One region of the Undibacterium sp. GW821-FHT11B02 genome, then DNA from elsewhere that is predicted to be linked to it. Evidence: predicted binding sites of a transcription regulator. Region 1 holds the regulator's gene; each other region holds the start of a gene.
The links. The regulator sigma-54, encoded in region 1, starts transcription at its own class of promoters, with help from an activator protein. The targets are predictions, from matches to a motif close to TGGCANGNAANCTGCTTT.

Region 1 (3,137 bases):
CGGTACGCTAATAGTGAACTCTGAAAAAGCCGTCGTCACCGAAGCACCAAATGGTGACCAGTTTGTGGTACTGACTGGTGGTGTCGGCAAAAAAGTCAGCTTCCGGCAAAAACGCGATGGCGGCCCCGATCTGTGGGTAGAAGGCGAAGCCGACCGTGCTGAATACAATCAGACAACAGAGATCGTCAAATTCATCTCCAAAGCCAAAGTGCGCTACCTGGAGGGCAAAAAGGTCACTCAGGAACAGGAAGGCGAATACTTGTCCTACGACAGTAAAAATGATATTGCCATCGGTACCAATTCAACCACTGGTCAGCATGTAGACGGTGCTGGCCGCGTCAAAATCACCTTGCAACCCAAACAGACCAATTAAATGAGTGCCAAGCCTAGTACCTTGCTCGTCAAGGGATTGCAAAAACGCTATGGCGCGCGCCAGGTGGTGCGCGATGTATCGCTGGAAGTGAAAAGTGGTGAAGTGGTTGGCTTGCTTGGCCCGAACGGTGCCGGTAAAACCACCTCTTTCTACATGATTGTTGGCCTGGTGCCATCCGACGCCGGCGATATCACTATCGATGATGTCAATGTCTCGCAACTGCCTATACACCAAAGGGCCGTGCTTGGTTTATCGTACCTGCCTCAGGAAGCTTCCGTTTTTCGCAAACTGACGGTAGAAGACAATATCCGTGCTGTGCTGGAATTACAAAAAGATGCCAACGGAAAATTTCTTTCCGAAGATGCCATCACCAACAGGCTCGACGCCCTGTTGGCCGATTTACAAATTGAAAAGATCAGGGAAAACCAGGCGCTGTCGCTGTCAGGTGGCGAACGCCGACGTGTAGAAATTGCCCGTGCACTGGCTACCAATCCGCGTTTTGTCTTGCTGGACGAGCCCTTTGCCGGCGTTGACCCGATTGCCGTAATCGAAATCCAGCGTATTGTGCGTTTTCTCAAGGAACGTGGCATCGGCGTGTTGATTACCGACCATAACGTACGTGAAACCCTGGGCATCTGTGATCATGCCTACATCATCAATCAGGGGGCAGTACTGGCCAGCGGCAAGCCGGATGACATCATACAAAATGAATCCGTGCGTCGCGTCTATCTGGGGGAACATTTCCGGATGTGACGGGAATCATCATGAAACAAAGCCTGCAACTACGTACTTCCCAGCATCTGGCATTGACGCCTCAATTGCAGCAATCGATACGATTGCTGCAATTGTCCACATTGGAATTGCACCAGGAACTGGAAACCCTGCTCATAGAAAATCCCATGCTGGAGCGTGTGGATGACCCGCTGGACCATGCCGTACGGCTGTTGGCCGACGGTGCCATCAATACCAGCAGCACAGCGGCTGATGCCGGCATGGAAGCACCCGCCGTACGAGATGAAAGCAGTAGCACTGCCGAGCCGCAAGGTGAAACGGACACCGCCATCAGCAACGAGGCAACCAGCGCCAGTGAAGATGACTGGAGTTTTGATGATGTGCATCACGGCAGCAAGAGCAGTGACGATGAAGATGGTCGCCCGCAACTAGGTGCCGCCCACATCACGCTGCGAGAACATCTGCAAGAACAAATGCGCTTGAACCTGCGCGAACCCCGTGACCGCGCCCTGGTCGAGCTGATGATTGACGCCATCGACAACAATGGCTACCTGACGGAAACCCTGGAAGAAATCCATGCTAGCCTGCCACTGGAATTATGTGTCGAACCAGAAGAGCTGGCGTTTGCCTTAAACATGCTACAAAGCTTTGACCCGGCAGGTGTGGGCGCTCGCACACCTTCAGAATGCCTGGCCCTGCAAATCAAGCGTTTGCCAAAAGTTGCTTTCGTGACACGCAGGCTGGCGTTGCAAATTGTTGAAACGCAACTGACCTTATTTGCACAAAGAGATTTCACCAAACTCAAGAAAATTCTTGACTGTGATGACGAAGATTTGCGCGACGCACAAACTGTCATCAGGCTATGCAAACCCCGCCCTGGCATCGACTTTGCGGTCGATGAATCTGATTATGTTGTGCCGGATGTTATCGTCAAGAAATCAGGTAATGGCTGGCAAGTCATGCTGAATCAGGATGTTATGCCCAAATTGCGTGTCAGCAGCATGTATGCCAACATCATGAAGCAAAATCGTGGTGAAGGTGGGTTGGGCTCACAGCTGCAGGAAGCGCGCTGGCTCATCAAGAATATGCGGCAACGTTTCGACACCATTTTGCGCGTTGCACAAGCGATAGTTGAAAGACAACGCAATTTTTTCACGCACGGTGCTGTTGCCATGCGCCCCCTTGTTTTGCGCGAAATTGCTGATACACTAGGATTACACGAGAGCACTATCTCACGTGTAACAACTCAAAAATACATGCTGACCCCTCACGGCATGTTTGAGTTGAAATACTTTTTCGGCAGCCATGTCGCGACGGAAACAGGGGGAGAAGCATCTTCCACCGCGATACGCGCACTCATCAAGCAGTTGATAGGAGCAGAAGACCAGAAAAGCCCACTCTCTGATAGCAAAATTGCAGACATGCTGGGTGAACAGGGCATGGTAATTGCCCGACGGACAGTTGCCAAATACCGTGAAGCCCTCAAAATCCCCCCAGTGAGTTTGCGTAAATCTTTGTAAGCAGTCCTTGTAATCACGGTTTGAATTGCTATATATGATTTAGCTCAAGGCAATAAGACAGCAATGAGCTTATCGTTACAGCAAGCAACATCACTATAGGAGCACAGTATGAATCTCACCATCAGTGGACATCACGTCGAAGTAACTCCTGCAATTCGTGAATATGTACATACCAAACTAGAACGTATCAGGCGACATTTCGACCAGGTCATTGATATCGCCGTCATCCTGACGGTGGACAAGCTCCGGGAAAAGGAAAAACGACACAAAGCCGACATTAATTTGCATATCAGTGGCAAAGATATTCATGTTGAAAGTCTGGCTCATGATCTGTATGCAGCGATTGATACGCTGGTAGACAAACTGGATCGTCAGGTCATCAAGCACAAAGACAAGATTCAGAACCATCAGCACGACGCCATCAAGCACATACCTGATCCGGCATCGGCTTCATAAGACTTACCACCCCTGCCTTCGGGTTGCGGGTATCCAAAACAAGGACGCGAAAAGCG
Region 2 (3,137 bases), on a different contig from region 1:
TGCTCCGACGTAAAAGAAAATGGCATTTTTATGGCTGCTTAGTAGTCAAAATATTATCGAATTTACTGCAATGTCCCAAAAAACAAAGTTTTCGCGGTCAATTTGTTAAAATAGCGGTTTTGCCGGACTTTTCTGGCAATTTCTCTATTTTACCGCCTCCTGCCCCTATTGCCGAATATCATGAGCACTTCTACCCCTGTTTCTCTCTCTTACGCCGACGCTGGTGTCGATATGGTCGCTGGCGACGCGCTGGTTGACGCCATCAAACCTTTTGCCAAACGAACAATGCGCGAAGGTGTCATGGCTGGCATAGGCGGTTTTGGCGCCATGTTTGAAGTCAGCAAAAAATACAAGGAACCTGTTCTGGTTTCCGGCACCGATGGTGTGGGTACCAAGCTGAAACTGGCTTTCCACCTCAACAAGCATGACACCGTCGGCATCGATCTGGTGGCCATGAGCGTTAATGACATCCTGGTGCAAGGCGCCGAACCCTTGTTCTTCCTTGACTATTTTGCCTGTGGCAAGCTGGATGTGGCAACTGCCACTGACGTGATCAAAGGCGTGGCCTTTGGTTGTGAACAAGCCGGGTGTGCCCTGATCGGTGGCGAAACTGCCGAAATGCCATCCATGTACCCGGATGGTGAATACGATCTGGCCGGTTTTGCGGTCGGTGCGGTAGAAAAGTCAAAAATCATCGATGGCAGCAAAATCCAGCCTGGTGATGTGATTCTGGGGCTGGCTTCTTCAGGCATCCATTCCAACGGCTTTTCGCTGGTGCGCAAGATCATCGAAGTTGCCAAGCCAGACCTGAGTGCGGATTTCCACGGCCGTAGCCTGGGCGATGCCCTGATGGCACCTACTCGCATCTACGTCAAACCCTTGCTGGCCCTGATGGAATCCATGGAAGTCAAAGGCATGGCCCACATCACTGGCGGTGGTCTGGTTGAAAACGTCCCACGTGTATTGGGCGACAAATTGACTGCCGTCCTGCACAAAGACGCATGGACATTGCCACCTCTGTTCACCTGGCTGCAACAACATGGCGGTGTGGCCGACGCAGAAATGCACCGTGTATTCAACTGCGGCATTGGTATGGTGGTGATTGTTGCTGCCGACCTGGCGGATGCTGCCATGGCACAATTAGCCGCAGCCGGTGAAACCGTGTACCGTATTGGTGAAATCCGTGCCCGTGCTGGTGACGAGCATCAGACTATCGTAGTCTAAATATCGTCGTCCACACCGTAGCTGTATCGACGCAACCTGCCAGCCAGGTTGCGTGTTCTTCCTCATTCCTTTCGTATTCCCTTTCAACTTTGCATCGGGTTGGCATTTTTGCATGCAAAACAACACCCCTGTCTAAGCAAAACCACGTTCCTGCAAATCAGTGAGTGAACTGGCACGTTTCTTGATATGCTGTTGCTGTACTGTAACCGCGAGACTTGAACATGGCAAAATTTTTCAATGAAATGGCGGCCGACTACGCAGGCACGCCTGGCAATAACAGTAACACCCGCGAGCATTATCGCGATTTTTGCGACTGGCTGGCGCGGCAGTCTGCAGACAGGTTACAGCGCAAGCGCGCCGAAGCCGATCTCAGCTTCCGCCGCGTTGGCATCACCTTTGCCGTCTATGGTGATGATGCTGGTACCGAACGCCTGATCCCTTTTGACATCATCCCCAGGATTATTCCTGCGAATGAATGGGCGCAATTGCAAAAAGGTCTGGTCCAGCGCGTGCAGGCACTCAACATGTTCATTCATGATATTTATCATGATCAAAACATCATCAAGGCGGGCATTATCCCTGCCGGACAAATCTACAAAAATGCACAATACCGGCCAGAAATGCAGGGCATTTCTGTCGCTTCCGATATTTATGCCCATATAGCCGGCGTGGATATAGTGCGTGCCGGTCAGGGCGAATTCTACGTGCTGGAAGATAATTTGCGTGTGCCGTCGGGTGTGTCCTACATGCTGGAAGATCGCAAGATGATGATGCGTCTCTTTCCTGAGCTGTTTACCCGCAACAAAATTGCTCCGGTTGATCACTATCCAGACATGTTGCTGGACAATTTGCGCTCAGTGGCACCTATGGGTGTGGATGACCCGACAGTGGTGGTCATGACCCCCGGCATGTATAACTCGGCCTACTTTGAGCATGCTTTCCTGGCTCAGCAAATGGGTGTGGAACTGGTAGAAGGGCAGGACTTGTTTGTGAATGACAATGCTGTCTTCATGCGTACAACACGCGGGCCCAAGCGGGTAGATGTGATTTATCGCCGTATTGATGATGATTTTCTTGATCCACTGGCGTTCCGCCCGGATTCTTCGCTCGGTGTACCTGGCCTGCTGTCAGTCTATCGCGCTGGCCGGGTTACCTTGGCCAATGCCATCGGTACCGGCGTGGCAGATGACAAATCCATCTATCCCTTTGTGCCGGACATGATCAAGTTCTACCTGTCAGAAGAAGCGATATTGAATAACGTGCCCACATATCAATGCCGCAAGCCAGAAGACCTTTCCTACACCCTGGCCAATTTGTCTGAACTGGTGGTCAAGGAAGTACACGGGGCCGGTGGTTACGGCATGCTGGTCGGGCCTGCTTCCAGCAAGCAGCAGATTGAAGATTTCCGCCAGCGCCTGCTGGCCAAGCCAGATGGTTACATCGCCCAGCCGACACTGGCATTGTCAGCTTGCCCGACCTTTGTTGAAAGCGGCATCGCCCCCAGACATATTGATTTGCGCCCCTTTGTACTATCGGGCAAACATATCTCCATGGTCCCGGGTGGCCTGACCCGCGTCGCCTTGCAAGAAGGTTCACTGGTAGTGAATTCTTCACAGGGTGGTGGTACCAAGGACACCTGGATACTGGAAAATTAATCGCCTCTTGAAGCACTACAGCCTTGGACAGACAGCCCGGGCTGTCATTGAATGTTGCAACAGGTTTTAAGATTGAGGAAAAATACCATGTTAAGCCGCACCGCTGATCACTTGTTCTGGATGGCACGTTACACCGAACGCGCCGAAAATACCGCACGTATGCTGGACGTGAATATCCAGACTTCCATGTTGCCACAGTCGGCAAAAGATGCCGAACAGGGCTGGCGCGCCATGCTCGGCATTTCTGAATTGCAGTCT
Region 3 (3,137 bases), on a different contig from region 1:
TCAGGATGGACAACATGTTTTTGGAACGAACCAGGCCACCGTAGAACAAAGCCAGGCCAGGTATGGTCATCAAAATGACCAGCAAAGTGGCGACCATCATCCAGGCGGTATCGCCTTTATTAGGTGTAGGTGCCGGTGCAGCCGCAGCGGAAGCTGCAGCCGGGTCGGCAGCAGCCGCTGGCGCAGCTGGTGCCGATGCAGGGGCCGCCACTGCCGAAGCGGCAGGTGCAGACGCTGGTGCTGAAGCGGACGCAGATACTGCGGCGACGGATGCTGCTGCAGCCTCAGGTTTGGCTGGTGCGTCTTCGGCGATTGCCATCGATGCAAAACCCAGACTGACCAGTATGGCTGTCCCTGCCACTACATTTTTTAATAGTTTTTTCATATGAGCTCCCTGGTAGCAGATCAGAGTGCGTCGTTGCCGGTTTCACCGGTACGAATACGCACAACTTGTTGCAAGTCATAGACAAAAATCTTGCCATCGCCGATTTTTCCGGTACGTGCAGCGGTTTCTATCGCTTCGATCGCACGGTCAACAATGGCATCATCCACAGCTGCTTCAATTTTTGTCTTTGGCAGGAAGTCAACGACATACTCTGCGCCACGGTACAGCTCGGTATGGCCTTTTTGACGGCCAAAGCCCTTCACCTCAGTCACGGTGATGCCCTGTACACCAATGGTGGACAGCGCCTCGCGGACTTCATCGAGTTTGAAAGGCTTGATAATTGCAGTAATCAGTTTCATGCTAGCCTCAAATATTTAAAAAGTTTTGACTGCAGACAATACCACCGTGGTTTTGCCTGTGAACTTGCCTGCCGGAGTCACGTATAGTCTCCTGTCTGCATTGGTGCCCAGTGCTGCCAGACCAAAGTTGACGCCGAAAAATTCTTTATTGACGCCAATTTTCCAGTCAGTGTAAGAATAAGCACCGTTGTTTTTGATGATTTGGCGGCCAACATGCAAACCCAGTGTATAGCCTTCTGTCACTTCAACATTCGCACCCAAATCAAGATAACCACTGTTCTTACTATTGACGAAACCGAACAGGTTGGTCACGGAATGCGAATATTTTGCGTACACTGGACCTGTGCCGATCTGACCATAAATTTCAGTTGTGTTGGCGTCAGCAAAACCAGGTACCTTGTTCAGACCATTGGATGGGTATACATAAGACAGTACGCCGACATCATAAGAAACGTCCTTGACGATCTCGCCTTTTTTACCGGCATACAGATCCCATTCGACGTCGCCGCTACCACCAGCATCCTTGGTCCATTTGATGGTTGACAACCAGGTACCAGCGTAAAAACCACTGGGATTGTGTACATAATCAGCGCCGCCTTGCAGTGCTGGATCAAGGCGAGATTGCGAAATGGCACGATAGCGGTATTCACTGACTACGCCAACGTTGAAGCTGACTTCATTATCTGGCTTGGCTTCTTCTGGCTTGGCATCTTCTGCCTGGGCAAAACCACCAAAGAACGACGTAGCAACAGCAGCGGCCAATACTAATTTTTTCATTGCGCTTCCCCCATAGTTGATTAAGATTTGAATCGGATTAAACCTTGTTGCATTCATCGCATACTTGCAGATACCACTGCCATGAACGCCTGAATTTTCTTTTCATATCCCTGTTAGCAGGAGTCGTGCCAACTACGCAATTTTTCAGGCACAGATTGAAATACCTCCGGCAAAACCAATAGCCATCGGGGGCAGATGCGCTATCATTGCCTTATGGGTAAAATGGCAAGCGAAGTGTGCGGCATCAATGCACCAATAAAATGCACTGATTTTTCTGCACAAAATTGATGCATTGAAAAATATGCACCGTTAAAGTGCACATTCAAGATAGAGGATAATAAATGAACAAGCAAAATTTCTTTAGCGACATGCAGGCCAAAGTAAATCAGGTCCTGGAAAATTCTCCCGCAAAAGACCTGGAAAAAAACGTCAAGGCCATGATGAGTCAGGGATTTTCCAAACTCGACCTGGTCACCAGGGAAGAATTTGATATACAGGCACAAGTACTGGCAAAAACACGCGCCAAGCTGGAAGCATTGGAAGCCAGGGTAGCCGCCCTGGAAGCACAACAAAACGACGAATAATCAGGTTCAGCAAACCGATGTCGCTCGCCGTCCTTAAAAGCCGCGCCCTGAATGGTATGGATGCACCACAAGTTACCGTGGAAGTGCATCTGGCCAATGGCCTGCCAGCCTTTACTATCGTCGGTTTGCCAGAAACCGAAGTCAAAGAATCCAAGGACAGGGTCAGGGCTGCGCTGCAAAATGCGCGCTTTGATTTCCCAGCGAAGCGGATTACAGTTAATCTGGCCCCGGCTGACCTGCCTAAAGAATCGGGGCGTTTTGATTTGCCCATTGCGCTGGGCATACTTGCCGCGTCTGGACAAATCCCGGCGGATGCCCTGGATCAGTATGAATTTGCCGGTGAACTTTCACTGTCGGGTGAACTAAGACCCATACGCGGCGCGCTGGCCATGACCTTTGCCATCTGCAAAAGCCAGCAACACAGCAAACAAGTACCAGCCTTTATCCTGCCACGTGCCAATGCTGATGAAGCTGCATTGGTCAGCGATGCAGCCATTTACCCAGCCGATTCATTGTTACAAGTGTGCGCTCACTTCGCCGCGCTGGGTAATGATAGCAAGCTGGTACGCCACCGCGCCCATTCGCAGGTACAGCGTCCACGCTATGCCGACTTTGCTGAAGTCAAAGGGCAATTGCAGGCCAAGCGTGCACTGGAAGTCGCCGCAGCTGGCTCTCACTCAGTCATTATGGTGGGGCCGCCTGGCACCGGTAAATCCATGCTGGCGGCACGCTTTCCCGGTATTTTGCCAACCATGACTGATCAGGAAGCGCTGGAATCGGCCGCCGTACTATCGCTGACATCAGGCTTTGCAATAGAGCGCTGGAAAGCAAGACCTTACCGGGCACCCCATCACACAGCCTCTGCAGTTGCACTGGTTGGAGGTGGTGGCACACCACGTCCGGGTGAAATTTCTCTCGCCCATCGTGGCGTACTCTTCCTCGACGAACTGCCAGAATTTGACAGGAAAGTATTGGAAGTATTGCGGGAACCGCTGGAGTCAGGCCACATTACCATTTCAAGAGCAGCACGAC
Region 4 (3,137 bases), on a different contig from region 1:
CACTCATCAACGCTTCCTCTATCTGCTGCGGACAAATAAAATGGATGTGCGAATCGATGCCGCCCGCGGTCACGATCTTGCCTTCACCGGCAATGATTTCCGTCGCACCACCAATTGCCATGTCAACGCCGGACTGTATGTCTGGGTTACCAGCTTTTCCTATGCAGGCGATAAGGCCATTTTTGATGCCGATGTCGGCCTTGACGATGCCCCAGTGGTCAATAATCACGGCATTGGTGATGACAGTATCCATGACTTCGGCATGTGGTCTTTGCGACTGGCCCATGCCATCACGAATCACCTTGCCGCCACCAAATTTTACTTCTTCACCATAGATGGCGAAGTCTTTTTCAATTTCTATGAACAGGCCAGTATCTGCCAGACGGATGCGGTCACCCGTGGTTGGCCCAAACATTTCAGCATAAGCATGACGTGAAATTTTCATAGTGCCCCCATCACTTTGCCGCTGAAACCATAGACTTTTCTGTCACCGGCCAAGGCCACCAGTTCTATGCTGCGTTGCTGCCCGGGTTCAAAACGGATGGCTGTGCCAGCAGCAATATTGAGGCGCATGCCATAAGCCAGCTGGCGGTCAAATTGCAGGGAGGGATTGGTTTCAAAAAAATGAAAATGTGAGCCCACCTGTATCGGCCTGTCGCCGCTATTGGCCACAGTAATACTGACCACTGGACGGCCCACGTTCAATTCGATATCCCCATCCTCTATCAGGGTTTCGCCTGGTATCATGGTTTTCTCCTAAGGAATGGGGTGATGGACGGTAACCAGCTTGCTACCATCCGGGAAGGTTGCTTCGACCTGGATATCCGGAATCATTTCCGGCACGCCTTCCATGACATCGGCACGGCTGAGTATTTGCGTACCTTCCGACATCAGTTCAGCCACCGTGCGGCCATCACGCGCACCTTCCATGATGGCGGCAGTGATCAGAGCGACCGCTTCCGGGTAATTCAATTTAAGGCCTCGCGCCTTGCGCCGCTCCGCCAGCAAGGCAGCGGTAAATATCAACAATTTGTCTTTTTCTCTGGGTGTCAGATCCATATCTTCTTTCTCGCTCCATGTAGTGACTGCTCTTTCCTATTATTTCGGTTGATTTTCAAAATAACAAGTAGTCAGATACTGAATGTCCACTTTTACTACCAAAGGATTATCAAAAGCAACACTGCAAGTTTTGAACCAAGTAGATTCATGCATGAGCAAGCAATATTGCATAGAGATGCACCAAATAAATGCAGAAAATCACCACTCAGGTGCATTTTCATTAAATATCAGGCTAACAGCCTTTCCAGCAAAATAGTTGGAACTTTTAAGCTTGCTCAGAGTAATACCTATCAAGAGACTTGATTTCACTAAAGCCAAGCCGAACACAACAGTAAACAAATTAGGACTTACGCAAAATTGTCCCAACAAGGCGCAGTGACGAAGACAGTACTTTAGTACGGTTAGGAGCTGCAACGCAGTTGGGGCGGTTTTGCGTAAGTCCTACACTTCAAATGAATATGGATACCGGGAATACAGACTCCAGCTTGCTAAGGCAAATGCGCGATGGCGATGTCGCTGCGTTTCAACGTCTGTACCAGCGCCATCAAGGGCCGATTTATCGCTATGCCCTGATGCGCTGCGGCCAGAGCGCGCTGGCAGCCGATGTTGTACAAGACGTATTCATGGGCTTGCTGACCAGATCGTATCGCTATGACGCGGGCCTGGGCAATTTGCAGAATTTTTTGTTTGGCATCGCCAGGAACTTGCTGCTGAAACAGGATCAGGCCCAACGCCGCCATCAGCCGTTGTCAGGTTTGGAGGATGAAGACGAAGAAGAAGTATTGATGAGCGAAGCAGCAGAACCCACAGATGCCATTTTCAACCAGCAATTGACTGAACATGTAAGACAGGCAGTGGCCGTGCTGCGCCCGCATTATCGTGACGTGATTATTTTGTATGAGCTGCAAGAGCTGTCATATGCAGAAATCGCCGTAATTTGCAGCATAGACATAGGCACGGTACGTTCCCGCTTATCGAGAGCACGTGCAGCGATGCTGCAATATAGCGAACGACTTGGCTGGCGCCCCGAGGTAATCGCTGCTAAAAATGGAACAGAAAGATGAAATACAATATGAATACCCATCAGGATTTCTGCAGTAAAGATGCCATGCTGGATCAGCAATTCAGCCTTTTGCGTAAAAACTTGCAAGAACTGAATACACCTGAAGCAGCAGAGCAAGCTTTATTGCAAGCCTTCGCCAGGCAGCAAGCCAAGGATAAAACACGGGTCCGTTCCAAACGTCTTCGCCCCTGGCTGGCCAGTTTGCTGACGCTGGGCGGTAGCCTTAGCCTGGTAATGTTGATGGTGTTATTTCCCGCACCCAGACAGCAGTTACCACCAGAAAATTCCTCAACCATGAACGAAGAGCTTCCACCCTTTGTCGCTCTGGTACCACTGGAACGCCTGGACAACGAAACCCCGCACATGCTGGAGGCAGAAATTCCTGCAGCTTGGCTCACCAGCCTTGGCATGCCAGTTTCACCAGAAATGGCCGGTGATCTGGTACAAGCACAAATGTTGGTCACGGCAGATGGAGAGCCTCTAGCCATGCGTCTCTTAAAATAAATGCCAACGACTACCGACACCCATCTCTGACTAACGAAAAAGGAAACATCATGAACGTCAAATTTCCGCTTTTTATACTATTGGGTTCTTCCTGTGTGATGGCCCATGCGAATGTGGACAATGACGCTGCGACCCCGGCAGATGAAAAGCAGCCACATCGGCATGTAGAAATCATTCAAATGCCTGCAATACCGCCCCTATCACCCATGCCACCCATGCCACCCATGCCACCCATGCCTGCACTGGCGGCAATGGCTGAAGTGCCAGATACAAAAACCGTCAATCGTATTGTGTCAGATGCGATGAATCAGGCATTTGTCAGCATGCAAGGCATACAAACCGTCAAACCAATAAAAAATGCACCTTACAGTGCAGAAGTCATCGCGGAGAAAACCCAGACACTGGCCGATGGCAACCAGATCAGCAACAAAACCACCAGCCTGACCTATAGAGACGCTGCTGGCCGCACCCGCCTGGAAATGCGCGACAGCAAGGGAAATATCCAACATAT

Region 2: AC1RVX_RS10915 (circularly permuted type 2 ATP-grasp protein) is a predicted target of sigma-54. The motif match lies at 1,395-1,412, and genes of this name have one in related genera.
Region 3: AC1RVX_RS00560 (TorF family putative porin) is a predicted target of sigma-54. The motif match lies at 1,635-1,652, and genes of this name have one in related genera.
Region 4: AC1RVX_RS19240 (urease subunit gamma) is a predicted target of sigma-54. The motif match lies at 1,180-1,197, and genes of this name have one in related genera.

The regions. Positions count from the first base shown of each region.
Region 1 is NZ_JBXASD010000010.1:78,707-81,843, reverse strand. It holds gene lptA (lipopolysaccharide transport periplasmic protein LptA) at 1-373, shown strand, start outside; gene lptB (LPS export ABC transporter ATP-binding protein) at 374-1,126, shown strand; gene AC1RVX_RS21095 (RNA polymerase factor sigma-54) at 1,138-2,625, shown strand; gene hpf (ribosome hibernation-promoting factor, HPF/YfiA family) at 2,734-3,081, shown strand.
Region 2 is NZ_JBXASD010000004.1:463,033-466,169, reverse strand. It holds gene AC1RVX_RS10925 (AI-2E family transporter) at 1-26, opposite strand, end outside; gene purM (phosphoribosylformylglycinamidine cyclo-ligase) at 181-1,224, shown strand; gene AC1RVX_RS10915 (circularly permuted type 2 ATP-grasp protein) at 1,446-2,879, shown strand; gene AC1RVX_RS10910 (alpha-E domain-containing protein) at 2,967-3,137, shown strand, end outside.
Region 3 is NZ_JBXASD010000001.1:122,501-125,637, forward strand. It holds gene AC1RVX_RS00550 (ammonium transporter) at 1-385, opposite strand, end outside; gene AC1RVX_RS00555 (P-II family nitrogen regulator) at 406-744, opposite strand; gene AC1RVX_RS00560 (TorF family putative porin) at 760-1,521, opposite strand; gene AC1RVX_RS00565 (accessory factor UbiK family protein) at 1,863-2,105, shown strand; gene AC1RVX_RS00570 (YifB family Mg chelatase-like AAA ATPase) at 2,123-3,137, shown strand, end outside.
Region 4 is NZ_JBXASD010000008.1:331,727-334,863, forward strand. It holds gene ureC (urease subunit alpha) at 1-445, opposite strand, end outside; gene AC1RVX_RS19235 (urease subunit beta) at 442-747, opposite strand; gene AC1RVX_RS19240 (urease subunit gamma) at 757-1,059, opposite strand; gene AC1RVX_RS19245 (RNA polymerase sigma factor) at 1,518-2,123, shown strand; gene AC1RVX_RS19250 (hypothetical protein) at 2,120-2,626, shown strand; gene AC1RVX_RS19255 (hypothetical protein) at 2,677-3,137, shown strand, end outside.